Regions from separate parts of the Streptomyces sp. NBC_00859 genome, predicted to be linked through region 1. Evidence: riboswitches for the same ligand, from Rfam matches in the RefSeq annotation. Region 1 holds a riboswitch; the other holds the start of a gene.
The links. Region 1 has a riboswitch for glycine ahead of gcvT (glycine cleavage system aminomethyltransferase GcvT). Riboswitches for the same ligand answer to the same signal wherever they lie in the genome.
Positions count from the first base shown of each region.

Region 1 (8,664 bases):
TGCCTTGACGCGGTCGATCGCGATCGTCTCGATCACGTCGACGTGCTCACAGCCGCCGTAGTAGCGGCGGCCCGGGTAGCCCTCGGCGTACTTGTTGGTGAGGACGGAGCCCTGGGCCTCCATGACCGCGACCGGAGCGAAGTTCTCCGAGGCGATCATTTCGAGGGTGGACTGCTGGCGGACCAGCTCGGCGTCGACAGCGGCGGCGACGTCCGGGTCGAGCTCGTGGAGGGAGGAATCAAGAAGTGACATCAATAGTCCCTAGTTGCCGGCGGAGAATGCGTCGTACTCGTCGGCGGAGAGCAGGTCGTCCGGCTCGCCGGTGACGCGCACCTTGAACAGCCAACCACCCTCGTACGGGGCGGTGTTCACCAGCGACGGGTCGTCGATGACGTCCTGGTTGGTCTCGGTGATCTCACCGGTCACCGGGGCGTACAGATCGCTGACCGACTTGGTCGACTCCAGCTCGCCGCAGGTCTCGCCCGCGGTGACCGTGGACCCGGCCTCAGGGAGCTGGGCGAAGACGACATCACCGAGCGCGTTGGCCGCGTACTCCGTGATGCCGACCGTCGAGACGCCGTCCTCGGCGACCGACAGCCACTCGTGCTCCTTGCTGTAACGCAGCTGCTGGGGGTTGCTCATGACCTGATTCTCCTGGATGCGGGGGAGTGCTGGTGGACGATGGTCTTACGGGCTGAGATGGTGTGGGTCACTTCTGGCGCTTGTAGAACGGCAGTGCCACGACCTCGTACGGCTCATGGGTACCGCGGATGTCCACTCCGACACCGGACGTGCCGGGCTCAGCGTGGGCCGCGTCGACGTACGCGATGGCGATCGGCCTGCCCAGCGTCGGTGAGGGGGCGCCCGATGTGACCTCGCCGACGACCTGGCCGTCCGCGACGACCCGGTAGCCCGCGCGGGGGACCCTGCGGCCCTCGGCGATCAGTCCGACCAGCTTGCGCGGCGGGGCGGCGGCTGCGTGCTCGGCGGCGGCTTCCAGGGACGTACGCCCGACGAAGTCGCCCTCCTTCTCGAACTTGACGACCCGGCCGAGGCCGGCGTCGAAGGGGGTCAGCGCGGTGGTCAGCTCATGGCCGTAGAGCGGCATGCCGGCCTCCAGGCGCAGCGTGTCGCGGCAGGAGAGGCCGCACGGCACCAGGCCTGCCGGGGCGCCCGCCACGGTCAGCGCCTGCCAGAGCTTCTCGGCGTCGGAGGGGGCGACGAACAGTTCGAAACCGTCCTCTCCCGTGTAGCCGGTCCTGGCGATGAGCGCCTGGACACCGGCGACGGTGCCGGGCAGGCCCGCGTAGTACTTCAGCCCGTCGAGGTCGGCGTCGGTGAGCGATTTCAGGATGCCGGAGGATTCCGGGCCCTGTACGGCCAGCAGGGCGTACGCGTCGCGGTCGTCCCGCACGACGGCGTCGAAGCCGGCCGCACGGGCGGTCAGGGCGTCGAGCACGACCTGGGCGTTGCCGGCATTGGCGACGACCATGTACTCCTGCTCGCCGAGCCGGTACACGATCAGGTCGTCCAGGATTCCGCCGTCCTCCTGGCAGATCATGGTGTAGCGGGCACGGCCGTTGCCGACAGTGCCGATGTTGCCGACCAGGGCGTGGTCGAGCAGTTTCACGGCATCCGGGCCGCTGACGGTGATCTCGCCCATGTGGGAGAGGTCGAAGAGCCCGGCGCGCGTCCGTACGGCGATGTGCTCGTCGCGTTCGCTGCCGTAGCGCAGCGGCATGTCCCAGCCCGCGAAGTCGGTCATGGTCGCGCCGAGCGACCGGTGCAGGGCGTCGAGTGCTGTGAGGCGGGTGGCGGGGCTCATATGCGGTACTCCCGGGGCATGACAGACGAGGACGATTCCTCCCCATCTGTCATCGGAACCTGAGAGGTTCGCCGGCGCCTGTTGAGAGGGCACGGCTTGCACCTTGGGTGGGGCCGCACGGCGGCCCGCTTTTCAGATCTGCCTCGTCCGCGCGGTACGGGGCCTGAGAGATTACAAGGGAGGGACTTGCTCCTTCGGCGCCCCGGCCGGTGACCGGGGACTCTCCCGCGCGGATTCGAACGGCCTGTATGGAGTTGGCGCGCACATCATCGCATGCCGGGGGAGCGGCGCAGCACTTGTGTCGCATTACTCTTTCTTTACACTTCATGGGCAGGGACACAGGTGGCCCGACGGGGGGAGCGGCCATGGGGCCGAGGCGGCGCGGGTACGGGGCAGCGGGCGGGCCTGGAGCGGCGGACACGGTGCGGGACCTGCGCCGGCTGGCGGGCCGCAGCCCGCACGCTCTGGTGTTCGCGGCAGGGGATGTGGTGGTGGTGTCCGGCCTGCCGGGCAGTGGGAAGTCCACGTTCTTACGCAGGGCGGCGGGGGCTCACGCGGTCGACTCGCAGGACACCAGGGAGCTCTGGGAGCGCCGGCTTCCCCGCCGGCTCCCTTACTGGAGCTTCCGCCCTCTGGTGCGCGCCGCCCACTACCTCAGGCTGTGGCGCGCCCTGGGCTCGGGCGCCGGTGTGGTCGTTCACGACTGCGGTGCGCACCCCTGGGTGCGCACCCTGCTGGCCCGGACGGCCCGCAGGCGCCGGAGCTCCCTGCACCTGCTGCTGCTCGACGTGGCGCCCGGGGTGGCGCGGGCCGGCCAGACGGAGCGCGGCCGGAAGGTCTCCGCTTACGCCTTCGCCCGGCACCGCAGGGCGGTCGCCGGGCTGGTCCGCGATGCCGAGCGGGTGCGGCTGCCCGCCGGGTGCGCCTCGGTGGTGCTGCTCGACCGGCAGGCGGCGGCGGTGCTGGGCCGGATCGCTTTCGGGGACGGTGGCGCGACGGCCCCGCTCTCTATCGTGGGGGAGGCCGTTAGGGTCGGTCGGCAGGTGAACAGGTGAGAAGGGGATACCTCGGTGGACATGGCATGGCCGGGAAACGAGCTCGAAGAGGTACTGGCCGCGTCGGTCGGGAACCCCGCCGCGGGCGGCCGGCTGATCGAGGTGCTGGGGCGCAGCAACCTCTGGGTCCCGCTGCCCAACGGCGGTGGAAACGAAAGCAGTTCCCTCGACCTCCCGACCCTGGATATCGAAGGCGGAGCCTATGTGCCTGTCTTCAGTTCAGAGGCGCAGTTTCTTCAGTGCGTCGGCTCGCACTTCTCCTTCGCGGTGGCCCCCGCCATCGAGTTCGCCCGGGGGCTGCCGCCCCAGCTGGGAGTCGCGGTGAACCCGGGCGGCGCGGTCGGGATGCCGCTGCCGCCGCCCGCCGTGGCCGAACTGTGCCGGGTCGGCCGGACCTCGCTGGACGGCCCCGCGTCCGGCGGACGGGTACGGCTCTTCGAACCGGACTGGCAGGAGGAGCCCGTCGACTTCCTCTCCGCCGCGGCGGGCGAGTTCGAGGAGTCGGGTGTGGTGCGCTCGGCGCGCCGGGCACTCGCCTCCATCGAGGGCGGCGACCCGGTCCTCTTCGTCGGGGTCGAGTTCGCGACGTGGGACGGCGCCGGCCGCAACGCCCCGATGGACGCGCTCGGCCGGGCGCTCCACCGGGTCGAGGTGCCCTGGCCGGTCAATCTCGTCCTGCTGGACGTGGCCCAGGACCCGGTCGCCGACTGGATGCTGGACAGGGTCAGGCCGTTCTACGTCAGAGCCGGCGCTGCTGGGCCGGTCCTGTAGGCGGGTACCACGGGGCCGGCTGCGGAACCGGTGCGGCGGAACGCACGCGGCGCGGGTTCAGCGGGTGTGCCGGGAACACGCCGCCCCTCATTTGCCGGCCGGTCTAAGCTGGCCCGATGCGTGGGAGGACGGCCCGCGGATGGCCAGAACCGTACGGAACGACGGGCGGCCCGGCATGTGGGCCGTCAACGGGTGGATCGAAGAGGGGCGGGACCCAGAGTGAGCGCGTCGGGCACGGCGGCGGCCGGGCAGGTCGAGCAGATGCTGCGCCAGGTGACTCCCGGGCGGTACGACGCCTATGAGGCACTGCTGCAGGCGCTCGCCGACAGCCAGGTCTGGATGCTGCTCTGGCACGGCCAGGCCGGTTCGCCGGACGCCCAGTACGGGAACATGGAGATCGAAGGGCTCGGCTACGCCCCCTGCGTGACCTCCGCACAGGAGCTCGCGGTGTCCGGCTGGAACCGCGCGCACGAGGTGGTCACGGGACGCGACATCGCCCGTTCGCTCTACCCGGACCACTGGGGGATCTGGCTGAATCCGCACGCCCCCGGCGGCGGGGTCGGCATCCCCTGGACCGATCTGCGGCGGATCGCCACCGGCCTCGACCGGATGCCGGCCGGACCGCTGCGGCTTTCCGAGCCCGCCATCGAGATCCCGCAGTTCTACGCTTTGCTCACGCAGAGTGCCCACCACACTCCGGCGATCCGCTCGCTGAGCCGGGTCTGGGTGCAGCCCGCGCTCGGTACTCCGTATCTGGCCATCGGGCTCGATCTGTACGACACGAGCCAGCAGTCCGTGGACTCGGTGCGCGCGATGATGCAGCAGTCGATCGCCGCGGTGCCCGAGGGGCTGCCCGTCTCGACCGTGGCGCTGTCCGACGCGTACGACCCGGTCGGGATGTGGCTTCGGGCCAACTCGCGGCCCTTCTACGACCGCGAGGCCCACGCGGCACCTTCACCGGCGGCGGGATACGGCTACCCGCCCGTAGGCTGAGTGCACCAAATAAGGCGCCAATGGCGGCTGTTGGGCTTGATGTCCGAACTAGCGCATTAGCGAGGAAAGTTTCCGCTCAGTCGAGCCCGGCGTCCGGATAACGGAAGCCCATTGACCGCATCACGGTTGCGCATACATTCACCGCCAGGTCTGGCGGGTGATCGCAACGGCAATGAAGACTCCCTGAAGAGAACGTTGTCGTGCCCTTCTGCGGCGCGCTGCGAACACATTCCGTCACTTCAGCACAGTGGCATCACCCGATGCGCTTGATGCACAGCAGCCGCCACCGCGGCAGGTACGGGCCGGCCACCGCCGGCCGGGAGGGGTCAAAGGCACTGTGACCGCACCGATCGAGACCACCGGATCGACTGCCGAAGCGCAGCCGGAGGCAGTACTCACGGGGGCCACGCAGAGCCAGATCGAGGGCCGTTCACTCGGCCGGATCGCCTGGACGCGTTTCAAGCGGGACAAGGTCGCCATGGCCGGCGGGGTCGTCGTGATCCTCCTGGTGCTGGTCGCCGTCCTCTCCAAGCCGATCCAGGCGATGTTCGGGCTCGACCCCAACGACTTCCACCAGAACCTGGTCGACCCGGCTCTGCTGGCGCCCAAGGGCGGCTTCGGCGGCATCAGTTGGAGCCACCCGCTCGGTGTGGAGCCGCAGACCGGCCGCGACATCCTGGCGCGCATCATCGAGGGCTCCTGGGTCTCGCTGGTGGTCGCTGCCGGTTCGACCCTGCTCTCGGTGGTCATCGGCGTCGTGATGGGCGTGGTGGCCGGCTTCTACGGCGGCTGGGTGGACAGCGGCATCAGCCGCCTGATGGACACCTTCCTGGCGTTCCCGCTGCTGCTCTTCGCGATCTCCATCTCGGCCTCGCTGCAGGGCAACGCGTTCGGCCTGAGCGGCCTGACGCTCCGTATCTGCGTGCTGATCTTCGTGATCGGATTCTTCAACTGGCCCTACATGGGCCGTATCGTCCGCGCACAGACGCTGAGTCTGCGGGAACGGGAGTTCGTCGAGGCCGCCCGCTCGCTGGGGGCCCGCGGTCCCTTCATCCTCTTCCGCGAGCTGCTCCCGAACCTGATCGCGCCGATCCTCGTGTACTCGACGCTGCTGATCCCCACCAACATCCTCTTCGAGGCGTCCCTGAGCTTCCTCGGCGTGGGCATCCAGCCGCCGCAGGCCTCCTGGGGCGGCATGCTGTCCACCGCGGTCGACCTCTACCAGGTCGACCCGATGTTCATGGTCATTCCCGGCCTGGCGATCTTCATCACCGTGCTGGCCTTCAATCTGCTGGGGGACGGGCTGCGCGACGCACTCGACCCCCGTGGCAAGTAATCGCGGCCTTGCCGCACACCGGACAACCGAGGGGGCTTTCCTCAGCATGAACAGCAGGAAGACGGCAGCGGCGATAGCCGCGACGGTAGCGCTGGGGCTCGCTGCCACCGCTTGCGGGAGCAGTGACAGTGGCAGCGGGGGCGGCCACGGCAAGGCTGACGCAGCTCTGACCAGCGTGGTCAACAAGACGGACAAGAAGGGGGGGACGGTCACCTACGAGCACTCCAGTGGCCCGGACTCCCTGGACCCCGGCAACACGTACTACGGCTGGGTGCAGAACTTCTCCCGGCTCTACGCACGTGCGCTGGTGACCTTCAAGCCGGCTCCCGGCAAGGAAGGGCTCAAGATCGTGCCCGACCTGGCGACGAGCCTGGGCAAGGCGTCCCCGGACGCCAAGACCTGGACCTACCACCTCCGCAAGGGCGTGAAGTTCCAGGACGGTTCCGTCATCACCTCGAAGGACGTCAAGTACGCCGTCGAGCGGACCTTCGCCCGTGAGGCGCTGTCCAACGGGCCCACGTACTTCAGCACATACCTGAAGGACGGCGACAAGTACAAGGGTCCGTACAAGGACAAGTCGCCCGACGGCCTCAAGTCCATCGAGACGCCGGACGACTCCACGATCGTCTTCCACCTGAGCAAGCCGTTCGCGGACATGGACTACCTGGCCTCGTTCTCGCAGACGGCGCCGGTGCCGCAGAAGGCCGACAAGGGCGCCTCGTACGTCCAGCACATCGTGTCGTCGGGCCCTTACAAGTTCGCCTCGTACAGCGAGAGCCGCGGCGCGACCCTGGTCCGCAACCCGCAGTGGGATCCCAAGACGGACCCGATCCGCAAGGCGCTGCCGGACAAGATCAACCTGAAGCTCAACATCACGCCGACGACCGTCGACGCGCACCTGCTGAACGACGTCAGCACCGCTGACATCGCCGGTACGGGTCTGCAGTCCAAGACCCAGCCGAAGGTCATCACCAAGGCCACCGAGAAGGCGAAGACGGACGACCCGTACGCCGGCGCGCTGCAGTACCTCGCGCTGAACGTGCACGTGAAGCCGTTCGACAACGTCGAGTGCCGCAAGGCCGTCCAGTACGTCGCGGACAAGGCCGACATGGTCGACGCGATCGGCGGCGAGGTCCGGGGCGACCCGGCCACGACCGTCATCCCGCCGGGTGTCTCGGGCTACAAGAAGTTCGACCTGTACCCGACCAAGGACAACAAGGGCAACGTTGCCAAGGCCAAGCAGTACCTGGCCAAGTGCGGTAAGCCCAACGGCTTCAAGACGACGCTGACCGCCCGCTCCGACCGTCCCGACGAGGTCACCAGCGCCACGCAGCTCCAGCAGAGCCTGAAGAAGATCGGCGTCACCGCCGACATCAAGACGTTCCCGTCGGACAAGTACTTCACCGACTTCGCGGGCGTCCCGGACTGGGTCCACAAGAACAACGCCGGAATGATGATGATGGCGTGGGGCGCCGACTGGCCGGCCGGCTTCGGCTACATCGACCAGATCGTCGACGGCAAGGCCATCAAGCCGTCCGGTGGCACCAACCTGATGGAGCTCAACGACCCGAAGATCAACGCGGAGATCGTCAAGGGCATCGGGACGCTGGACAACGTGAAGCGCAACGCCACCTGGGGCAAGGTCGACCAGATGGTGATGCAGAACGCGTCACTCGTCCCGCTCTTCTACCGCAAGAACCTGCTCTACCGCCCGGACTCGGCGGCGAACGTAACGGTCAGCCAGGCGTACCTCGGTATGTACGACTACGTTCTGATGACCTCGACCAAGTAGTAACACCTGTTCATCGACAGCACCCCCTGAAAGGCAGGTGAAGGCGCCGGGACGGACGGGCCTACCCCGTTCGTCCGACCCGGCGCCGCACGGCTGTGGCTGCGTACATCATCCGACGCGTATTCGCCGCGGTGTTGCTGCTGCTGGTGGTCAGCGCAGTCACCTTCGCGATCTTCTTCCTCGTCCCCCGCCTCGGCGGTCAGACGACCGACTCCATGGCCGCCCAGTACGTGGGCAAGAGCCCTGACCCGGCGACACTCGCCGCGGTCAAGAAGAACCTGGGGCTCGACCAGCCCCTGTACGAGCAGTACTGGCACTTCATCAAGGGCATCGTCGTCGGCGCGAACTACCACTTCGGGCCCGACCCCGCGGTGTGCCACGCGCCGTGCTTCGGCTACTCCTTCAAGACCCACTCGGCGGTCTGGCCCGAGATCCAGCAGCGCATCCCGGTGACCCTGTCGCTCGCGGTCGGTGCGGCGGTCATCTGGGTCGTCAGCGGTGTCGCGACCGGCGTGCTCTCCGCGCTCAAGCGGGGCACCCTCATCGACCGGCTGGCGATGGGCGTGGCCCTGGCCGGCGTCTCACTGCCGATGTTCTTCACCGGACTCGTCTCGCTCGCCCTCTTCGGCACCAACTGGAAGATCTGGGACGTGCACTTCGTGCCCTTCACGGACAATCCGGCGGAGTGGGCCTGGAACCTGATCCTCCCCTGGTGCACCCTCGCCTTCCTGTACTCGGCGCTCTACGCCCGGCTCACCCGGGCCGGGATGCTGGAGACCATGGGCGAGGACTACATCAGAACCGCGCGGGCCAAGGGCCTGCGGGAGCGGAACGTGGTCGTCAAGCACGGTCTGCGCGCCGCGCTGACCCCGCTGGTCACCATCTTCGGCAT
Region 1 covers NZ_CP108826.1:2,277,373-2,286,036, reverse strand. Annotated here, with positions in the region: gene glyA (serine hydroxymethyltransferase) at 1-252, opposite strand, end outside; gene gcvH (glycine cleavage system protein GcvH) at 262-642, opposite strand; gene gcvT (glycine cleavage system aminomethyltransferase GcvT) at 710-1,825, opposite strand; glycine riboswitch at 1,968-2,063, opposite strand; gene OG584_RS09455 (AAA family ATPase) at 2,191-2,880, shown strand; gene OG584_RS09450 (enhanced serine sensitivity protein SseB) at 2,902-3,651, shown strand; gene OG584_RS09445 (enhanced serine sensitivity protein SseB C-terminal domain-containing protein) at 3,871-4,644, shown strand; gene OG584_RS09440 (ABC transporter permease) at 4,982-5,980, shown strand; gene OG584_RS09435 (ABC transporter substrate-binding protein) at 6,027-7,772, shown strand; gene OG584_RS09430 (ABC transporter permease) at 7,868-8,664, shown strand, end outside.

Region 2 (8,664 bases), 4.6 Mb from region 1:
CATCATCCGCGGCATGCCGTCGGCACCCGCGAGATTGAGTTCGATCTCCATCCCCATCAGATTCCTCGGCCGGTCGAACCTCTTCTCCTCCAGCAGTCGCTCCAGCCCCTCCAGACACCGCTGGAGCTTCCTCCGGTGCATCTGCCGACCGGACGGGCCAATTCCGTCTGCCTCGACCTTCTCACCCATCGATGCGCCCCTCCACGACTGCGCGGCCGCCACTGCTGCCGCTCGGGTCACGGTCGATAATGCCCAGACTGAGTGATCCGTAACTCCCCACCCGGAGTCCGGAGCGAGTAGGGTGACCGAAGGTGTCGTGTGGCACATTCACCAGGCATGACGCCTGAAGCAGTTTCCAGCTCCCGTTCAGCTCTGTGGACGCGGTGAAAAGGAACGGCGAATTTCGGCCGACCGTTCAAGCGGAGGTCTGCGAGGCCACAGGGCCGCGCGCGCGATAAATCGGGATAATCTCCGCAGGAGAAAGACCGAATACCGACTTGATCGCAATATCCGCGTCAGCTAGCTGAAACATCGTGTGAACACGTGTCGTATAAACTCCGCAAACGAGGCAGAGAGTTGGCGCCCCGGCCCCCGGAGAGTGCAGCACCCTCCACGCCCCATGGCCCCCTCCGCGCCTGCCTGCTGACAGCGCCGTCCGCACCGCCCACGCATCAACGTGTCTCCGAAGTGAGAGGCGACCCATATCATGCCGCTGTTTGTCCCTCCGGCTCCCGCGCCGGCCCTGCGCAGCGTCCTCGCGGCCCTCGGCTCCCCCACTGCCGTACGCGAGGCCCGAACCCCTGCTCTCCGCGCCGCCTCAGGTCCGCTCACCCCGGAACTGGCCCTTCCCGTCCACGTCCTGGACCAGATCGTGCCGAGCGGCGGAACCCCCCGCACCCGGCTCACCGGCTGGCGCTTCCTGATCCGCAGCGGCGACCGCGTCGTGGCCGGCGCGGACACGGCGCTCACCCCCGACGGCTGGACCTTCTCGCACTTCTTCGAGGGTCCGTACCTCACCTCCACCGGACGCGCGCTGCGCCACGCGGAGGCGATGAACACGCCGTTCCAGCCACGGCTGCTGTCCGTGCCGGAGCTCTACATGCTGACGCTGTGGCTGCACGGTGACACCGAGGCCGACGCCTCGGTGTCCGGCACGATGCCGGCCCCCACCGACCTGCTCGTGCCGCTGGCCCCCGCGCCGCCCGGAATCGCCGCGCACCGGCCGCACCGGGTTGCGGATCTGCTGCCGGTGATGACGATGCGGCTCTCTCCCCCACTGCTGGGCTCTCCCGCCTGACGAACCGCGTACACCGGCATCGCGTGCCCCGTGACCGTACTCAGGTCACGGGGCGCGGCGCGCTCTCCCCCTTCCGGCCTAGCCCGGCCGGGCCATCCCCGAACCACCCGAAGGGACAGTCAAGTTGAAGTGAACCGCCCGCACGGGTGATGCGTCCTTATGCTGTAGCAAGTGCTGCCGTGAAATCCCTGCGGATCGACGTCCGTGGGGCAACACTGGGATCACCGACTGATACGGGGGGCGGCCATGAAGTCCGCACCGAGCCGCAGGACACTCACTACAACGCAGCGAAAGAACGCATCCATGTGCCAGCACCAGCCATCCTGTCCGTCAGCCGCCTCCGCCGACCGGGAGGCCGCGCTCCTCGTGGCGCACCACCCGGAGCAGGGCTGGAGTCTGCTGTGCAACGGCGTTCTCGCCTTCGAGGACACCGGTGAACTGCTGCCCGACGGACAGATCATCGCTCCGCACCGCCCGTTGGGTTCCGGGCTGGCGACCGCCGCCTGATCCCGGTTCCGGTGCCGACCGCACCGGGACACTCCGCTCCGAAGACCGGCGGAACGAATCGGCGCTACAGGCCGACGGTCCTGACCGGAAGATCTGGCACAGACGACGAAGGGCCGGCCCGGGTGATCTCCCCGAACCGGCCCTCCCGCATGTCCGTCAGCTGTCGTACGCGTCCAGTGGCGGGCAGGAGCAGACGAGGTTGCGGTCACCGAAGGCGCCGTCGATCCGGCGCACCGGCGGCCAGTACTTGTCGGCGGACGAGACACCGGCCGGGAAGACGGCTTCCTCGCGGGTGTACGCGTGGTCCCAGTCACCGCCCAGTGCGGCCGCGGTGTGCGGCGCGTTGCACAGCGGGTTGTCGTCCGCCGCCCATTCACCCGCGGCGACCTTCTCGATCTCCGCGCGGATCGCGATCATCGTGTCGCAGAACCGGTCGAGTTCCGCCAGGTCCTCGCTCTCGGTGGGCTCGATCATCAGCGTGCCGGCCACCGGGAAGGACATCGTCGGCGCGTGGAAGCCGTAGTCGATGAGGCGCTTGGCGATGTCATCGACGGTCACGCCCGTCGCCTTCGAGAGCGGCCGCAGATCGACGATGCACTCGTGGGCGACCAGCCCGTGGGGGCCGGTGTACAGCACGGGGTAGTGAGGTTCGAGACGCTTGGCGATGTAGTTGGCGGCCAGCACGGCCACCTGCGTCGCCCGCTTCAGCCCCTCGCCACCCATGAGACGTACGTACGCCCAGGAGATCGGCAGGATCCCGGCCGAGCCCCACGGCGCGGCCGACACCGGGCCGACGCCCGTCGCGGGGCCGGCGCTCGGCTGGAGCGGGTGGTTGGGGAGGTACGGCGCCAGATGGGCCCGTACGCCGACAGGACCGACGCCGGGGCCGCCGCCGCCGTGCGGGATGCAGAACGTCTTGTGCAGGTTGAGGTGCGAGACGTCCGAGCCGAACTTGCCGGGCTTGGCGAGCCCGACGAGCGCGTTCAGGTTCGCGCCGTCCACGTACACCTGCCCGCCCGCGTCGTGCACGGCGGCGCAGATGTCGGTGATGTGCTCCTCGAAGACACCGTGGGTCGAGGGGTAGGTGACCATCAGCACGGACAGCTCGTCGCGGTACTGCTCGATCTTGGCGTTCAGGTCCTCGACGTCGACGTCGCCGTCCTCGCGGGTCTTCACGACGACGACCTTCATACCGGCCATCACGGCGCTGGCAGCGTTGGTGCCGTGAGCGGAGGAGGGGATGAGGCAGACGGTGCGCGCGGTGTCGCCGTTGGCCCGGTGGTAGGCGCGTACGGCCAGCAGACCGGCCAGCTCGCCCTGCGAGCCGGCGTTGGGCTGGAGCGAGACCTTGTCGTAGCCGGTGACCTCGGCGAGCTGGTCCTCCAGCTCATGGATGAGCGTCAGATAGCCCTGCGCCTGCTCGACCGGGGCGAAGGGGTGGATCGCGCCGAACTCGGGCCAGGTGACCGGCTCCATCTCGGTGGTCGCGTTGAGCTTCATGGTGCAGGAGCCGAGCGGGATCATGCCGCGGTCCAGCGCGTAGTCACGGTCGGCGAGCTTGCGCAGGTAGCGCAGCATCGCGGTCTCGGACCGGTGCTGGTGGAAGACCGGGTGGGTGAGGACGCTGTCCTCGCGCAGCAGCGCTCCGGGCAGCGCGTCGGGGGTCCGCTCGTCGAGGGCGTCGACGTCGCCGTCGGCGCCGAACGCGGCCCAGACGGCGGCCAGCTGGGTGCGCGTGGTCGTCTCGTCGCAGGAGACGGAGACCAGGTCCGCGTCGACCTGGTGCAGGTTCACCCCGCCCTCACGTGCGGCGGCGACGGCCTCGGCGGCCTTCCCCGCGGTCCGGACGGTGAGCGTGTCGAAGTACTCGCCGTGCACGACGTCGACGCCCGCGGCGCGCAGCCCCGCGGCCAGTACAGCCGCGTACCGGTGGGTGCGCCGGGCGATCTCGCGCAGGCCGTCCGGGCCGTGGTAGACGGCGTACATACCGGCCATCACGGCGAGGAGCACCTGGGCGGTGCAGATGTTGCTGGTGGCCTTCTCACGGCGGATGTGCTGTTCACGTGTCTGGAGGGCCAGCCGGTACGCCTTGTTGCCGTCGGCGTCGACGGATACGCCGACGAGCCGCCCCGGAAGGCTGCGCGCGAACTTCTCGCGTACGGCCATGAAACCGGCGTGCGGGCCGCCGAAGCCCATCGGGACGCCGAACCGCTGGGTCGTGCCGACCGCGATGTCCGCGCCCAGTTCGCCGGGTGAGGTGAGCAGCGTCAGCGCCAGCAGGTCGGCGGCCACCGTGACGATCGCACCCAGCTCGTGCGCCTGCTCGATGACGGGGGCGATGTTCCGCACCCGTCCGGAGGCGCCCGGGTACTGGAGCAGTACGCCGAAGACGCCGCGCTCGGCCACCTCGGCCGGGATGCCGTCGCTGAGATCGGCTACGACGACCTCGACGCCCGCGGGCTCGGCACGCGTCTCGATCACCGCGACGGTCTGCGGAAGGGCGTCGGCGTCGACCAGGAAGACACCGTTCTTGACCTTCCCGACCCGGCGGGCGAGAGACATCGCCTCGGCTGCCGCGGTGCCCTCGTCGAGCAGCGAAGCGCCCGATGTGGGCAGGCCCGTCAGGTCGGCGACAACGGTCTGGAAGTTCAGCAGCGCCTCCAGGCGCCCCTGGGAGATCTCCGGCTGGTAGGGCGTGTACGCCGTGTACCAGGCGGGATTCTCCATGACGTTGCGGAGGATGACCGGCGGGGTGAACGTGCCGTAGTAGCCGAGCCCGATCATCGGCGCCAGGACCTGGTTGCGGTCGGCGAGCGTCCGCAGCTCGGCGAGGACCTCGGCCTCGGAGCGCGCCTCCGGGAGGTTCAGCGCCCCGGCACTCTTGATCACCTCGGGCACGGCGGCCGAGGTGAGCTCGTCCAGCGAGCCGTAACCGACGTGGGCGAGCATCTTGGCCTGCGCCCCGGCGTCGGGCCCGATGTGGCGCTGCTCGAAGGGGGTGCCACGCTCCAGCTGGGAGAGCGGAATGCGGTGGGCGGTCATGGCAGAGGCCTCCTGGTCGATGCGACCTGCGAGGGGTACCACGGCACGGGTACCCGGACGGCCTCCCCCTCTGTCATCTCAACCTGAGAGCTTCACCGGTCCGTCTGCTCGACGCACCGGCTTGCACCGTCGGTGAGGAAGGGATCCGGGCGTGCCCGCCCGACGCCCGCCCTGCTTTCCAGAGTGACCTCGTCCGCGCGGTACGTGTGCCTGAGAGATTCCGGGGAGGATTTGCTCCTTCGGCGCCCCCGGACACCTGTCCGAAGGGCTCTCCCGCGCGGGGTCAGCAGCCACGGGCCAGCGTACCAGCGAGCCACTTGGCACGGCGTTCGAGTGGCCGATGCCGCGGTTCTGCACTTCTGTGGGGGGAGAGACCTTCGCAGGGGCGGATACGTCGTGATTCGCTGGGATCAGTTGGAGGGACCGTGCAGAGCGACATCGATCCGCGCAGCCTGATAGGCCGCAAGGCGTTCGACCGCAACGGCCACAAGATAGGCACGGTCGACGAGGTCTACCTCGACGACGCCACCGGGGTGCCTGAGTGGGCCGCGGTACGCACCGGGCTGTTCAGCCGGGATGCGTTCGTTCCCCTGAAGCCGAGCGAAGTGGTCCGGGAGACCCTGCTGGTGCCGTTCGACCGCACTCTGATCAAAGAGGCTCCGGACTTCGGTGTCGGCCGTCATCTCTCGCCCGAGCAGGAGCTCCAGCTCTACCACCACTACGGGCTCGGCATCTCGGCCCCCGCGCCTCCGCCCCCCGACCGGGACTTCGGCCGGCTCGCGGGCGACGAGGAACGCACCTGAGCATCCGGCCCCTCCCCGCCCGGATCCGCCTCCCCTGCCCGGCCCGCTTCCGCGGTGTGTCCGCCGGTGCCGTGCTCCTGTCGCCCGTCCGTCACGTCCGGTCCAGACCCGGCCGCCCGGACCAGTGGCAGCGGGTCCGCCGGCTCCAGTGCGGGATCGTCGACGCTGAAGGTCCGCACCCGGCCGGGCTCCGTCGCGTACGGATCCTCGAACCGCACGGTGACCCGGCCGATGCCACTTCCCTGCACCCATCCGGCGCCGTACTCGTCGTGGCGCACGTCGTGCCCGGCGAGCCAGCGGCGTCCGCCGGGCACGACGTGCGCCTCGTCCGCCGGTACCGCCACAGGTTCGGGCGGCGCCTCGTCCGCCGATGACTCCAGCACGGCTGCGGCCCGCTCGGTGGCCGCCTGCGCGAAGAGGTCCTCCTGCGTGAAGTCCGCCAGGCCAGTGACGCCCACCCCGAGGAGCCTCACCCCGCCGGTGGTGTCCACGGACTCCAGCAGCCTGCCTGCGGCCTCCCGTACGACCTCCGGGTCGTCCGTGGGTCCCCGGAGCGTCTCGGAGCGGGTCAGCGTCGAGAAGTCGTAGCGCCGTACCTTCAGCACCACGGTCCGGCCGGACCGGCCGGCGGCCCGCAGCCGCTCCACGCAGCGCCCGGCCAGCCGCACCACTTCCGCCCGCACCCGCACCCGGTCGTGCAGGTCCACATCGAAGGTGTCCTCCACCGAGACCGATTTGGCGTCCCGCTCGGCGACGACCGGCCGGTCGTCGTGCCCGAGTGCCATCCGGTGGAGGGAGGCGCCGTGCGCCTTGCCCAGCAGCCGGACGAGCTCGTCCTCACCGGCCTCGGCCAGATGGGACACCGTGGTCATCCCGGCTCTGCGCAGATGCTCACCCGTCGCGGGCCCCACACCGGGCAGTGTCCGTACGGAGAGCGGCGCCAGGAGCTCTCGCTCGGTCCCCGGCTCGATCAGGACGAGACCGTCCGGTTTGGCCCGCTCCGAGCCGATCTTCGCGAGCATCTTGGAGCCGGCGAGCCCCACCGACCCGCTGAGCCCGGTGACCTCACGGATGTCCCTGCGCAGCCGCTCACCGGCGCGCCGGGCCGACCGGGTGCCGTCGGCCACCCCGCCCGCCTCCAGGTCCACGAAGGCCTCGTCCAGGCTCAGTGGCTCCATCAGCGGCGAGAGCCTCCCGAGCAGCTCCATGACCTGGAGGCTCACCTCGCGATAGAGAGCGAAGCGCGGTACGAGGTACGCGGCGTTCGGACAGAGCCTCCGGGCCTGCGCCATCGGCATCGCCGAATGGATCCCGAACCGCCGGGCCTCGTACGAGGCCGTCGACACCACTCCGCGCGGCCCGAGACCGCCGACCACCACCGGCTTCCCGCGCAGGCTCGGCTTCGCCGCCTGTTCCGCGGCGGCGAAGAAGGCATCCATGTCCAGATGCAGGATGGTGGGCGCAGCTCTCACACCACCGATGCTGCCTCACCGCACTGACAATCGGGCCCTGCGGCGCTGGGCCCCGTCAGACGGCGCGGTTCCGCCGCCGGGCCAGCTCGTCAGCGGGGTTGTGCCCCACCAGGGTTTCGCCGGTGTCGATCCGCTCGCCGTGCAGCTGCGAGAGGGCGCGCTCCACGTCACGCCACACGACTCCCACGGCGATGCCGAAGATCCCCTGGCCTCCCTGCAGGAGTCCGACCACCTCGTCGGGCGAGGTGCACTCGTACACCGTCGCTCCGTCGCTCATCAGCGTCATGCGGTCGAGATCGCGGGCTCCGCGGTCTCTGAGGTGGTGGACCGCCGTCCGGATGTTCTGCAGCGCCACACCGGTGTCCAGGAACCGCTTGACGATCTTGAGGACGACGACGTCCCGGAAGCTGTAGAGGCGCTGGGTGCCGGAGCCCTGCGCGGGCCGCACACTCGGCTCGACCAGCCCCGTACGCGCCCAGTAGTCGAGCTGCCGGTAGGTGATGCCGGCCGCCGCGCAGGCGGTCGGCCCCCGGTAGCCGACGGTGTCGGTCGATGGTTCGGCCGTTGAGCCGTGAAGCGGATACGGCATGCCGTCCCCCGGAACCAGTCCGGGGAGATCCCCTGCCATATCTTCGCCGGTGCTTCTCACGCCGACCTCCGTCCTTGAACTGCCCACTCGACGGTAGGCAGTCACTTGAGGTGCGTCAACGATCGCCACACTCGGCACGCCGAGTGATAATCACCCTAAGAGTGGTTTCGCGCACCTCTCACCGGGGAAAGGCTTGCCGGATGCGCTGACGCCGTCGGCCGGAGCGTCACTGGCTGTTCGTCCCGAAGTCCTCCGGGGAGATCTGGTCGAGGAACTCGCGGAACTTCTCCACCTCGTCCTCCTGCTCGTCCGGGATGGCGATTCCCGCATCGTCGAGCACCCCGTCACTGCCGTAGATCGGAGTCCCGGTGCGCAGGGCGAGCGCTATGGCGTCGGACGGCCTGGCACTCACCTCGACCCCGCTCGCGAAGACCAGCTCCGCGAAGAAGACCCCGTCGCGCAGGTCGGTGATGCGTACTTCCGTGAGCTCCTGGCCGACCGCTTCGAGGACATCCTTGAAGAGGTCATGGGTCAGCGGCCTGGCCGGAGCCATGCCCTGCTGGGCGAAGGCGATCGCAGTCGCTTCACCAGGGCCGATCCAGATAGGGAGATACCGGTCGCCTCCCACTTCACGCAGGAGCACGATCGGCTGGTTGGAGGGCATTTCCACCCGGACACCCACAACGTCGAGCTCGTTCACACAGCAACCCTAGGACGTGCCCGGCAGGTTTGGGTAGTCGGGCACCCCCTTGATCAGTACAACCGGACCCGCAGGGAGGTCTGAACGAGCGCCGCGTGCAGCCGCACAGTCAGCGCTGCCAGGTCCTTCGTGGTCGTATCCGCATCCGCTCTGGTCTGCGGGTTACGGTTCAGCCGAAGGGGGGCGACGACCTGTTCGATGAGCCCGGACTCACGATCGGCGGCCGCTTTCATGGCGCGCAGATGCCTGGGCTC
Region 2 covers NZ_CP108826.1:6,868,639-6,877,302, reverse strand. Annotated here, with positions in the region: gene OG584_RS30315 (glutamate--cysteine ligase) at 1-189, opposite strand, end outside; gene OG584_RS30310 (hypothetical protein) at 707-1,297, shown strand; gene OG584_RS30305 (DUF5999 family protein) at 1,601-1,804, shown strand; gene gcvP (aminomethyl-transferring glycine dehydrogenase) at 1,961-4,846, opposite strand; glycine riboswitch at 5,035-5,132, opposite strand; gene OG584_RS30295 (PRC-barrel domain-containing protein) at 5,272-5,649, shown strand; gene OG584_RS30290 (DNA polymerase IV) at 5,565-7,121, opposite strand; gene OG584_RS30285 (MerR family transcriptional regulator) at 7,177-7,749, opposite strand; gene OG584_RS30280 (bifunctional nuclease family protein) at 7,937-8,410, opposite strand; gene OG584_RS30275 (MerR family transcriptional regulator) at 8,464-8,664, opposite strand, start outside.
Region 2: it holds a riboswitch for glycine, as region 1 does, so the genes downstream of both, gcvP (aminomethyl-transferring glycine dehydrogenase) here and gcvT (glycine cleavage system aminomethyltransferase GcvT) in region 1, are expected to answer to the same signal.